One region of the Hydrogenophaga aquatica genome, then DNA from elsewhere that is predicted to be linked to it. Evidence: predicted binding sites of a transcription regulator. Region 1 holds the regulator's gene; the other holds the start of a gene.

Region 1 (5,691 bases):
CTCATCCTGCTGATCAACATCATTGGTGGCTTCGCCATCGGCATGGCCCAGCACGGGCTCAGCCTTGCCGATGCCGCCAACAGCTACATCACGCTGGCGGTGGGCGATGCGCTGGTGGCGCAGGTCCCCGGTCTGCTGATCTCTGTTTCCGCCGCCATGGTGGTTTCGCGCGTGGGCAAGGACGAGGACCTGGGCCAGCAGATCATGCAGCAGATGTTCGCCTCGCCCAAGGTGCTGGGCGTGACCGCTGGCGTGCTCTTCCTGCTGGGCATCGTGCCGGGCATGCCGCACTTTGTGTTTCTGTTCTTCGCAACGGTGATTGGTCTGTTTGTCTACTGGATGGTGCGCGAGCAGGCCAAGCCCAAGCAGGCCGAGCTTGAAGCGCAGCAGGCCGCTGCGGCAGCCCAGTCGCCCGCTGACACCGAAGCCTCCTGGAACGACCTGCAGCCGGTTGACCTGTTGGGGCTGGAGCTGGGTTACCGCCTGATCCCGTTGGTGGACAAGAGCCGCCAGGGTGACCTGCTGACCCGCATCAAGGGGGTGCGCAAGAAGTTCGCGCAGGAAGTGGGCTTCCTGCCCCCGCCCGTGCACGTGCGCGACAACCTGGAACTGCGCCCGAGTGCCTACCGCATCACCTTGCGTGGCGTGGTGGTGGGTGAGGGCGAGGTGTTCCCCGGACAGTTCCTGGCCATCAACCCCGGGCACATCAAGACACCGCTCATCGGCACCGCAACCACCGACCCGGCCTTCGGCCTGCCTGCCAACTGGATCGACGACCGCCAGAAGGAAAACGCTCAAATGGCGGGCTATACCGTGGTTGATTCGGAGACCGTGCTGGCGACACATTTGTCACACTTGATGCAAGTCCACGCCGCCAAGTTGCTGAGCCGAACCGAGACCCAGGAACTGGTGGAGCACGTGGCGAAACTTGCCCCGAAACTGATCGAAGAAGTCGTACCCAAGATGGTGTCCATTGGCGTGTTCCAGAAAGTCCTGCAGCTCTTGCTGGAAGAGTCTGTGAACATCCGCGACATCCGCACCATCATCGAGTCACTGGCAGAGCACGCCGGGCAGACGCAAGACCCGGCGGAACTGGCGCGCCGCGTGCGGCAAGCCCTGGCGCCTGCCATCGTTCAGCAGATCTACGGTCCTGTCAACGAGCTCGAAGTCATCGCCATCGAACCTGGCCTGGAGCGTCTGCTGACGCAGGCGCTCAGTGGCAACGGCATGGCCGCGCTGGACCCCGGCGTTGCCGACATGCTCACGCAGTCGGCAGCCAAGGTCGCCAACCGGCAAGAAGAATCTGGTGTCCCCGCCTGCCTGCTGGTGCCGGACGGCATCCGCTCCGCGATGGCACGCCTGCTGCGCCGTGCTGCGCCCCGCCTGCAGGTGCTGGCCCACAGTGAAATCCCTGAAACCCATCTGATCCGGATCGGCCCGATCCTTGGAGAGCCCGCATGAACGCCCAACGCTTTATCGCACCGACATCCCGTGAAGCCATGTCCCTGGCCCGCGCGGCCTATGGTGACACCGCGGTGATCCTGTCCAGCCGGGCAACGCAGGACGGGTTCGAGGTGGTGGCCACCGCCGAAGAAAACCTGGAAGCGCTGACCGCGCAGAGCGCCATGCCCCGGGCGCAGGCCGCGCCTGCGGCAACTCGTCAGAGCATGAGTCTGCAGCAGCGGGCAGACCGGCAGCTGGCGGTTGCGCCGGTTTCGCCTGCCAGCAGCGTGGCACAGGACACCGAGACCCTGGCCATGAGCACCCTTTCGTTCCAGGATTACGTGCGTGAGCGCATGCTGCGCAAGCGCCGCGAAGCCATGCAGGGCGATGCCCAGCCAGCCCAGGCGCGTGCGGCCAAGGCCGAGCGTGTGGCGGCGCAGGTGGCGCGCCCTGCCGACGTGACGCTGCCCTTCGGCCAGGCCAGTGAGCCTGCCTCCCGCCCTGCCGCGGCTGCCAAGGCTGCCCCCGAGGCCGCCCGCAAGCCGGCCGAACAGGAGGCAGGTGCCAACCCGCGTCTGGCCGACGAGATCAACAACCTGCGCACCATGATGGAGGAGCGCTTCAACACGCTGGCGTGGATGGGTAACGCCCGTCAGAACCCGATCCAGTCGAGCCTCATGCACAAGCTGATCCGCGCGGGCTATTCCCCCACCGTGGCTCGTGCCGTGATGGAGCGCCTCCCCTCCGAGCATGGAGCCGCAGACGCCTTCCGGTGGACGCAGGAGGTGCTCGCACGCAACCTCAGGACGGCCCAGGACTCCAGCTCGCTCTGTGACGAAGGCGGCGTGTTTGCGCTCATCGGCTCCACTGGTGTCGGCAAGACCACCACTGCCGCCAAGCTGGCCGCCCAGTGTGTCAAGGCTTATGGCGCGAACAGCGTGGGCCTGATCACCCTGGATACCTACCGGGTGGCGGGCTACGAGCAGCTGCGCGCATACGGCCGCATGCTGGGCGTGGTCGCGCACCTGGCGCATGACCGCGCCGCGCTGCAGGACCTGCTCAACCTGCTGGCCAACAAGCGCATGGTCATCATCGATACGGCAGGCCTGGGGCAGAAAGACCCGCGGATCCAGGAGATGATGGAGATGCTTGCCACCCCGAAGATCAAGAAGCTTCTGGTGCTGAATGCAGGCAGCCACGGTGACACCCTGGACGAAGTGTTCCAGGCATACAAGGGCACCCAGCTGTACGGCGCTGTGTTGTCCAAGGTGGACGAGGCGGCGAAGCTGGGACCGGCGGTCGATGCGCTGCTGCGTCACCAGGTGACGTTGCGTGGCTTGAGCACGGGGCAGCGCGTGCCTGAAGACTGGCAGCGCCCTGACGCGCAGGCGCTCGTGCGCATGTCCATGGCCAGCAGCGGCAAGTCGGCATACGACCCGCGCTCCTCGGAGCTTGCCTTCTTCTTTACCGATCCGGTTCAGTCCGCAGTGCAACTGGATGCCTGGCATGTTTGAGTCACATTTCGACCAGGCCCGTGGCCTGGCAGCCTGGGAGTTGCAGCCGCCTACCAGAGTCGTTCCCGTGGTTGCAGGCGACTCCGCCGCGACGCTGGGCGTCAGCCATGAACTCCTGTGGATGCTGGAGCAGGGCCTGAGCCGTCAGGAATTGCCGGTGACTGTGATGGAAGGCCTCCACGGCCTGCGTCCTCAGGACGTGAGGCTCGGCCACCGAGCCGTGCTGAGCCGCTGGCTGGGGGACGTTGCCCAAGGGAGCGTCGTTCTGCTGCATGCGCCGCTGGAGGTGCTGGCGGTGCTGCTGGCGGACAGCCAGGCCAGACCGCTGGTGGCCTTGCGCGACGAAAAGCATTCGCTCGTCTGGGCGTATAACGCTGTGAAGGTTCTGGTGCAGGCGGCAGGCCTGCAACCGATCCTTGTCCAGCCGGAAGAGGGCTCTGCGGCACGCCGCGAGCGGATATCGGAAGCCTTTGCCAGCACGTGCCGCGAGCGCCTGGGAGTGATTCCATCGCTGTGGATGCTGGGGTATGATGAACAGTGTTCGGGGGTTTTGCGTCGTGCAGACGATGCTTGTCTCTTGCGAGTGCTGGACAGTGCTTTGATGATTGATGACGAGCGCGCCCGAAACCATGTTGACCACAACCTTGAGTACCGCCAGTCACAAGCCGATCAGTCCATCGGAGCTTCAGATGTACACCGCCAAAGGCACGCTTGACCGTGATGCCCAGTTGCGCAAGTACAGCCCTTTGGTTCATCGTCTTGCCCACCACATGATTGCCAAGTTGCCGGCAAGCGTGGAGGTCGACGATCTCATCCAGGTCGGCATGATCGGCCTGACGGAAGCCCTTGCCCGTTACGAGCCGTCCCAGGGTGTGCAGTTCGAGACGTTTGCGAGCCAGCGCATCCGCGGGGCCATGCTTGACGAACTCCGCGATGGCGACTGGATGTCCCGCGGCGCACGCAAGATGCAGAAAGACATCGAGCATGCCGTGCAGCGGCTAGAGCAGCGTCTGCAGCGCGTCCCCCGGGAGTCCGAGATCGCCGAGGAGCTGGACATGTCCTTGCCCGATTACCAGGAGATGCTGGCCCGGGTGCGGGGCACCCAGCTGGTCTATCTTGAAGACCTTTCGGCCAAGGGCGATGACGAGGACAACTTCCTGGACCGCTACCTACCGGCCGACAGCCAGTCGAACCCGGAGTCGCTGCTGGGAGACCAGCGCATGCGCGCGGCCTTGGTGGAGGCGATCAAGAAGTTGCCGGAACGTGAGCAGCACGTCATGAGCATGTATTACGAACATGACATGAACCTCAAGGAGATTGCTGCTGTTCTGGGGGTGACCGAGTCGCGGATCTGTCAGCTGCACAGCCAGTCGATCGCCCGTTTGCGCGCCCGCTTGCGCGAACACTGACCGGCCTCAGGCCTTGAGCACGGTGCTTCCGGGTTTTCCTGGAGCGCCGTAGCCGCCGCTGCCAAGCTTGCTGTACGCCCGCAACTGGTCTTGCGGGAACAGGACCGACAGCGCCCGGGTGGCATGGGCCTGTACGCGCATCGTGCCCTCATACAGGTTGCCCAACGCCGTCTGCAGTTTTCCGTGCATTTCCAGGATGTGGGCGGGCACGGGTTCGGTCTGGAAGCTGGCGGCCAGAAACGGCTGTGCCTTGGCCAGCGCCTGCTGAAGCCTCTGACAGCAGGCCTCAAATTCATCAAAGTTTCCGGATGAAACAGAAGCCACAGAGGCCGCGGATGCGGCCTCTGTGATTTTGAGCAACTCTTCCAGAGTTTCAAGACATTGGGGCCAAGGGGAGGGCGCCGGGGTCATCTTCTGGAGGGATGAGGGAAAAGGTTCAGTTGGCCGATGCCACGCCCAGCATTTCGCGGGCGTTGGAAAGCAGTTTGTCCGCAATGGCTTCCGCGTTGACGGAGAAGGAGCCGTTTTCGATGGCGGCGCGCATGGCCTGGACTTTCTCGGCGTTGAAGACGTCTGTGCCAGAACGTGCCACGCCGTTAGTCATCGTCTGCGTGACCGGTGACAGTTTCACGGTAACGCTGGCGCCCACCCCTTGTGTTTCAGGGGTGTTTTGCGAGTTGACGGGCCTGTCCGCGGGCTTCGCGGCTCCCACGGGGGTGGCGCCAACTGGCTTTTCTGACAGGTTGTTGACTTTCATGGCACTCTCCATGCCCTGCAGCTGTGCGGGGCTGTTCGAGAGGTTTATCGACCAGACAAGTCGGGACTTTACCCCTTTTTTAAAAAAAAGGGGTGTTTTGTGGGCTCCCGGCCGTTGCCTGGAGTCCACAGGTGGTCGTCAGAGGCTGATCTCGACCGTTTCCGCATCGCGCACGGTGCCCGTCAGTATCCGCCGGCTGGGCATGCGTACCCGCACGGTCTGTCCGACATAGCCGTGCGCCAGCGCTTCGCCGTTGGCTGCCAGCTGGAACCCCGGGCCACGGACCGTGACGCGGACCTGGGTGCCTGCTTCGAACACTTGGGGCGTGCGCACCATGCCCTTGCGCAGCACCTGCCCTGGCATGAGGGCGCGTGTGGTCTGCGTGCCCACCCAGTCCTGGGGAAGCGCGAGCACGGGGGCAATGCTTTCCGCCCAGTCTATTTCTGTCAATTCGGCGTCGGTTTCGCTCAACGTGGCGCCTGGCGCCACGGGTTGCTTGATCACCCAGGCAGGGCCCCAGGCCTTGACGGTGACGGGCAGGAACACGTTCCAGCGGGTCGGGCCGTCC
Region 2 (5,691 bases), on a different contig from region 1:
TCTTGTTGTTGACCAGAAGGGTGCCGTCTTGCTGGAGTTCCAGCCCAACGTCACTCATGCGGGCGTAAGACGTCCCGGATGGGCCCAATGCACCGACCATCCGCTTGAGCGTGTTCAGTATGCCTATCGCCGTGCCATCGCCTTGCAGCGGGCCTGCAGCGCCTGAGGCTTGATCGTACCTGGTGGCATTTGCCAGGGTCTTGGTCAGCGTGTTGTAGGCGTCGACGAAGCCCTGAATGGCCGAGCGCGTGGCTTCCGTGTCCTGGCCTATGGTCACCGTCACCGGGGCGGACGTGGTCTCCGTCAGGTTGAGCGTCAACCCAGGCACTGCCCCTGAAATGGTGTTGGTTGCAGAGGTCACCACGATGCCATCGATGGTGGCAGATGCGTCTTGCCCGGCCAGGATGGTGGCCAGACCATACATCGCGCCAGAGTTGCTTGCATAGGCCAAAGAGCCCAGTCCTGTTCCCGTGGTGATGACGCTGCCTGTGGCGTCACTGCCGTCAAAGGCGCGGATCTGGAAGCCTTGAGCGGCGCCTGTGTCCTTGCTGCGGATGACAAGGTTGTCCTTGCCGTCGGCGGTGACCACGGTGGCGGTCACGCCAGCGTTGCCGGCATTGATCTTGGTGGCGATGGCACCGAGGTTGTCGGCTGCATCGATGTTGACGGTTACCGCACTGCCTGCTGGGCTGAAGCTGCTGCCGGACCAGCTGCCCAGCGTGATTTCCAGGCTGCCGGACTGTCCGATTGCGCTGTCCGCGGTCACCCCTGTGGCAGAGCGTACCGCTTGAGCCTTGGCCAGCTGGGTGACATTCACACTGTAGGAGCCTGCCGTTGCCGAGGACGTGGCGGAACCCGTCAGTGCGCTGGTGTTGCTTGAGCTGAAGGTTCGACCGGTCCAGCTGGTCAGCCCCATCAGCTTCTGAGCGGCATCTTGCAGAGCAGCAAGCTGCGACTTGACCGTTCCCCAGGAGGAGACCTTGCTGGAAAGCGTGGTGCCACGCGTCTGGAGCTGTTTGAGGGGCTGTTTCTCAACCTCCAGCAGCTTGGAGACCAAGGACTGAACGTCGAGTCCGCTACCTATGCCGGTTGACGAGATGGCCATGGTGAACTCCTGTGTGGACGCTGTACTGCTGACTGGCACACTCTAGCACCGACCGCCCATCTGTAAAAGCCGAATATCCAATGACTAACCCCGGCAATACCGGGGTTAGTCATTCTTGCGCCAGTGAGAGGCCGTTCAGCGCAGCAGGGCCAGCACGCCTTGCGGCAGCTGGTTGGCCTGGGCAATCATTGCCGTGCCTGCTTGCTGGAGGATCTGAGAACGGCTCAGGTTGGCGGTTTCAGAGGCGAAATCGGCATCCATGATGCGGCCGCGGGCGGCAGATTGGTTCTCCACCGCGCCTTGCAGGAAGGAGATGGTGTTTTCGAACCGGCTCTGCACGGCACCCAGGGTGGCGCGTATGGTGTTCACCGCGGTGATGGCCTCATCCAGTGCGCTCAGCACGGCGGCGTTGCCTGAATTGTTTGTTGTGTCGAGGCCGGAGGCTGCACCGCCGCCATATGCTGCCGACACGTTGGTTGCAGAGACATCAAGTGCAGTAGAAGCTACAGTGATCGTCTGATCTGCGTTTGCGCCAACCTGGAAGGTGTAGTCGGTAGCCGGTTCAAAAATCTTGGCGCCGTTGAATTCGATAGAACTCAAGGTGCGACCGATCTCTGCGGCCAACTGTGTGTACTCCTCGTTCAGCGCTGCCAGGTCGCCAGACAGGTTGGTCGAGTTGATGGATTGCACGGCCAATTCACGCATGCGCTGCATCATGTTGCCCACGGTGCTCAGGCCACCTTCGGCCACCTGTGCCAGAGAGATACCATCGTTCGCATTGCGGATGGCTACCGTCATGCCGCGAACCTGGGTGTTCATGCGCTCGGCAATGGCCAGGCCGGCTGCGTCGTCTTTGGCGCTGTTCACGCGCAGGCCGGAAGACAGGCGCTGCATAGACGTCGCCAGCGAGTTTTGCGTGGCGCTGGTGTTGCGTTGTGCATTCAGCGACATCACGTTGGTGTTGATCGTCATCGCCATTTTTAAGCTCCTTCATGAGAAAACCGGCGGAACCGGTGTCAAGACCAACCCCATGCTGGCTTGACAACGAAGCTGTCTTTAAGCCCGTTGTTGTGGTTTTCGGCGATCTGGCGCCGGACTTTAGGCCCGCGTAGCATTCGATTTCAAAGAGTTTGCCCAGAAGGTGTTGCGGCGTTCATATTTTCGGATCATCCTGAGAAAAACTGAAATGTGGTGGGTAAAGTGTCATTTTTGGCTGCTTTCAAGATTCCTGAGTCGGTCCTGGTTGTCATCCACACCCCTGCCTTGAAGGTGCTGTTGCTGGAACGGGCCGATGCGCCAGGCTTCTGGCAGTCCGTGACGGGTTCCAAGGACAGCCTGGCGGAGCCCTGGGAGGAGACCGCACGCCGGGAGGTATGGGAGGAGACCGGGATCGACGCCCGGGCCCCAGGCGCACGCCTGACCGACTGGCGCCTGGAGAACGTCTACGAGATCTACCCGCAGTGGCTGCACCGCTACGCGCCGGGCGTGACCACCAACACCGAGCGTGTGTTCGGGCTGTGTGTGGCCGAGGCGGGGGGCGTGAAACTGAGCCCTCGGGAACACACCGCATTCGTCTGGCTGCCCTGGCAGGAGGCGGCGCAGCAGTGTTATTCACCGTCGAACGCCGAGGCAATACTTTGGCTGCCCCGCCTGGGCTTGGCTTGATAAATTGATCCCAGGACTTGACCTGGGGCAAGGTTTGCAGGACAAACACCTGTCAGGATGCGCAAATGCACCTTGGCAAGGAGACGACAATGACGGCAGGCCAGGCGACCCACAAGGCGGCATGCGCGTCGCGCAAGCTCTGGGTGCGATTGCGCGCCGTGCTGTTGGTGTTGCTGATGACGGGGGGCTGGTGGCTGGCTGCTGGTGCCAATGCAGCTCCCGTCCGGGTGCTGACGGTCCGGGACGCAATTGGCCCGGCGAGCGCGGATTACGTGGTTCGTGGCTTGGAGCGCGCGCAGAGCCAGGGGGCAGAGCTGGTGGTTCTGGAGCTGGACACGCCAGGCGGTCTGGACACCTCAATGCGGCAGATCGTGCAGGCGCTCCTCGCGTCCCAGGTGCCCGTGGCAACCTACGTCAGCCCTCAGGGGGCACGTGCCGCAAGCGCAGGCACATATATCCTGTACGCCAGCCATGTGGCTGCGATGGCCCCAGCGGCCAATCTGGGCGCGGCCACGCCCGTGGCCATTGGCTTGCCCGGGGGAGCCAGCAAGGGCGAAAACGAGCCGGATGTGATGGCCAGCAAGCAGGTGAACGACGCGGCGGCGTTCATTCGCGGGTTGGCCCAGTGGCACGGACGCAATGCCGACTGGGCCGAACTGGCGGTGCGCGAGGCGGTCAGCCTGACAGCGCCAGAAGCACTGCGTGACGGCGTGGTGGATGTCGTGGCGGTTGACCTGGACGACCTGCTTGCACAAATTGACGGCCGCAAGGTGCGGTTGCCTGCGGGTGAGCGGGTTCTTGCCACCAAGGGGCAGCCGGTTGTGGCCGAGCCGCCGGACTGGCGCCATCGCGTGCTGGGGGTCATCGCCAACCCAAGTTTTGCCCTTGTCCTGCTGATGATTGGCATCTACGGGCTCATTTTCGAGTTCACGTCGCCAGGGTTCGGTGTGCCGGGCACGGTTGGCGCGATCTGCCTGCTGCTGGCCATGTTTGCCTTGCAGATGCTGCCCGTCAACTACGCGGCACTGGCCTTGATTCTGCTGGGTTTTGCCTTGATTGCGGCAGAACTGTTGACGCCAGCGTTCGGTGTGCTGGGGGTGGGGGGTGTGGTGGCCTTCATCGCGGGCGGCTTGCTGCTGTTTGACCGTGACGTGCCCGGCATGGGGGTTCCCTTGCCCTTGATCTTTGGTTTGGCCGTGACGGCTGGCTTTGCCGTGTTTGCGGGCGGCGGCATGGCCTTGCGCGCCAGGCGGGCTCGTGTCGTCAGTGGCCGTGACGAGATGATTGGCGCCAGAGGGCGGATCACCGATGTGCGAGAGGGGATCACCTGGTGCCAGGTGCATGGGGAGCGCTGGCGCGTTCGGGCGGACGAGCCGCTGGCCGTGGGGCAGGAGGTGCAGGTGGAAGGTCTGGACGGGCTGGTCTTGCGCGTTCGTCGCGTGGCAGCCACGGGTGCCGACAACGGCCAGACAGACGCGAAAGAGCGTTGAACTGCTCGGCATAACACTTCAGAAAGAGGGGTTCGCCATGTTTTTTGAATTCAATTTGGGCCTGGGTGGCGTGCTGGTGCCACTGCTGTTGCTGTTCCTGGTGACTTCGCTGCGGGTGCTGCGCGAGTACCAGCGCGGTGTGGTGTTCCAGCTGGGCCGGTTCTGGAAGGTCAAGGGGCCTGGCCTGATCCTGGTGATTCCAGGTCTGCAGCAGATGGTGCGCGTCGATCTGCGCGTGGTCACCATGGACGTGGAGCCACAGGACGTCATTTCACGTGACAACGTATCCGTGAAGGTCAACGCGGTGGTTTTCTTCCGGGTCATTGACCCGGAAAAAGCCATCATCCAGGTGGAGAACTACCTCATGGCCACGAGCCAGCTGGCGCAAACGACCTTGCGCGTGGTCCTGGGCAAACACGAACTGGACGAAATGCTGGCCGAGCGCGAGCGCCTGAACCTCGACGTGCAGCAGATTCTTGACGCGCAGACCGACGCATGGGGGGTGAAGGTCACCAACGTCGAGATCAAGCACATCGACCTGAATGAATCGATGGTGCGCGCCATTGCCAGGCAGGCCGAGGCAGAGCGCGAGCGCCGGGCCAAGGTCATCCACGCGGAGGGCGAGAAACAGGCGGCGGCGGCATTGCTGGACGCGGCGGGCACACTCGCCCAGCGCCCTGAGGCGATGCAGCTGCGTTACCTGCAGACCTTGACGCAGGTGGCGGGTGACCGGGCAAGCACGGTGGTGCTGCCCCTGCCGATAGACGTGCTTGGCGGGCTGCTCAACAAGACGCCCCCGGGGCGTGTGCCTGGCGGCGACAAGAGCTGATGCCTGCACGGACCTTGGCTCGGCTCTTTGGCTTGGTGTGCCTGTGGCTGGCCCCGGCCTGGGTGGCCGCGCAGACTTGGTTCCAGCAAGGCTTGCCTACGCCTGCGGCGCAAGTGGCGCTCGACTGGTTTCAGCAAGCCGAGGAACATGGCCTGGTGCCAGATGACTACGCCGCGACCCAGTTGGCGGACGCGCTGGGCCGTGCCCGGCAGGCGCCGTTGGCGGCGCCCGTCGCCGCTTTGTGGGAGGCAACCCTGGAGCAGGCTGTGCGCCAGTACCTGAACGATCTGCATGGTGGCCGGGTGGACCCGCGCGGCATACACCACAACTACCGCGTTGGCCGCCGCGCAACCTTCGATGCAGACGCGGTACTGCGCGCCGCGCTGGATGCGGGCCGTCTGGCGCTTGCACAGGAGGCCGCCCAACCTCAAACCCCGATGTACGGCTGGTTGCGCCAGACCCTGGCGCAATACCGTGCCCTGGCAGGTCACGAAGCCTGGCGCCAGGCGATGCCACCGCTGCCGAGGCAGCCGGGCGCCAGAACTGGCAAGTTGGAGGTGGGGCAGCACTATGCAGGCATGCGCCTGCTGGCCCTGCGCCTG

What was found. Region 1 encodes FliA, which starts transcription of late flagellar genes. Its sites were predicted from a motif close to CTAAAGTTTNNNNNNNNNNNGCCGNTA; they were not measured.
Region 2: the regulator FliA is predicted to act here: its motif matches at 2,181-2,207, upstream of ACYVHH_RS06295 (flagellin N-terminal helical domain-containing protein).

Annotation. Positions count from the first base shown of each region.
Region 1 is NZ_BAAGVK010000002.1:294,353-300,043, reverse strand. Features, by position in the region: gene flhA (flagellar biosynthesis protein FlhA) at 1-1,461, shown strand, start outside; gene flhF (flagellar biosynthesis protein FlhF) at 1,458-2,957, shown strand; gene ACYVHH_RS02540 (hypothetical protein) at 2,950-3,672, shown strand; gene ACYVHH_RS02535 (RNA polymerase sigma factor FliA) at 3,647-4,366, shown strand; gene ACYVHH_RS02530 (hypothetical protein) at 4,373-4,777, opposite strand; gene flgM (flagellar biosynthesis anti-sigma factor FlgM) at 4,803-5,123, opposite strand; gene flgA (flagellar basal body P-ring formation chaperone FlgA) at 5,262-5,691, opposite strand, start outside.
Region 2 is NZ_BAAGVK010000008.1:56,544-62,234, reverse strand. Features, by position in the region: gene fliD (flagellar filament capping protein FliD) at 1-1,105, opposite strand, end outside; gene ACYVHH_RS06295 (flagellin N-terminal helical domain-containing protein) at 1,241-2,083, opposite strand; gene nudB (dihydroneopterin triphosphate diphosphatase) at 2,315-2,770, shown strand; gene ACYVHH_RS06285 (NfeD family protein) at 2,860-4,260, shown strand; gene ACYVHH_RS06280 (slipin family protein) at 4,298-5,089, shown strand; gene ACYVHH_RS06275 (L,D-transpeptidase family protein) at 5,089-5,691, shown strand, end outside.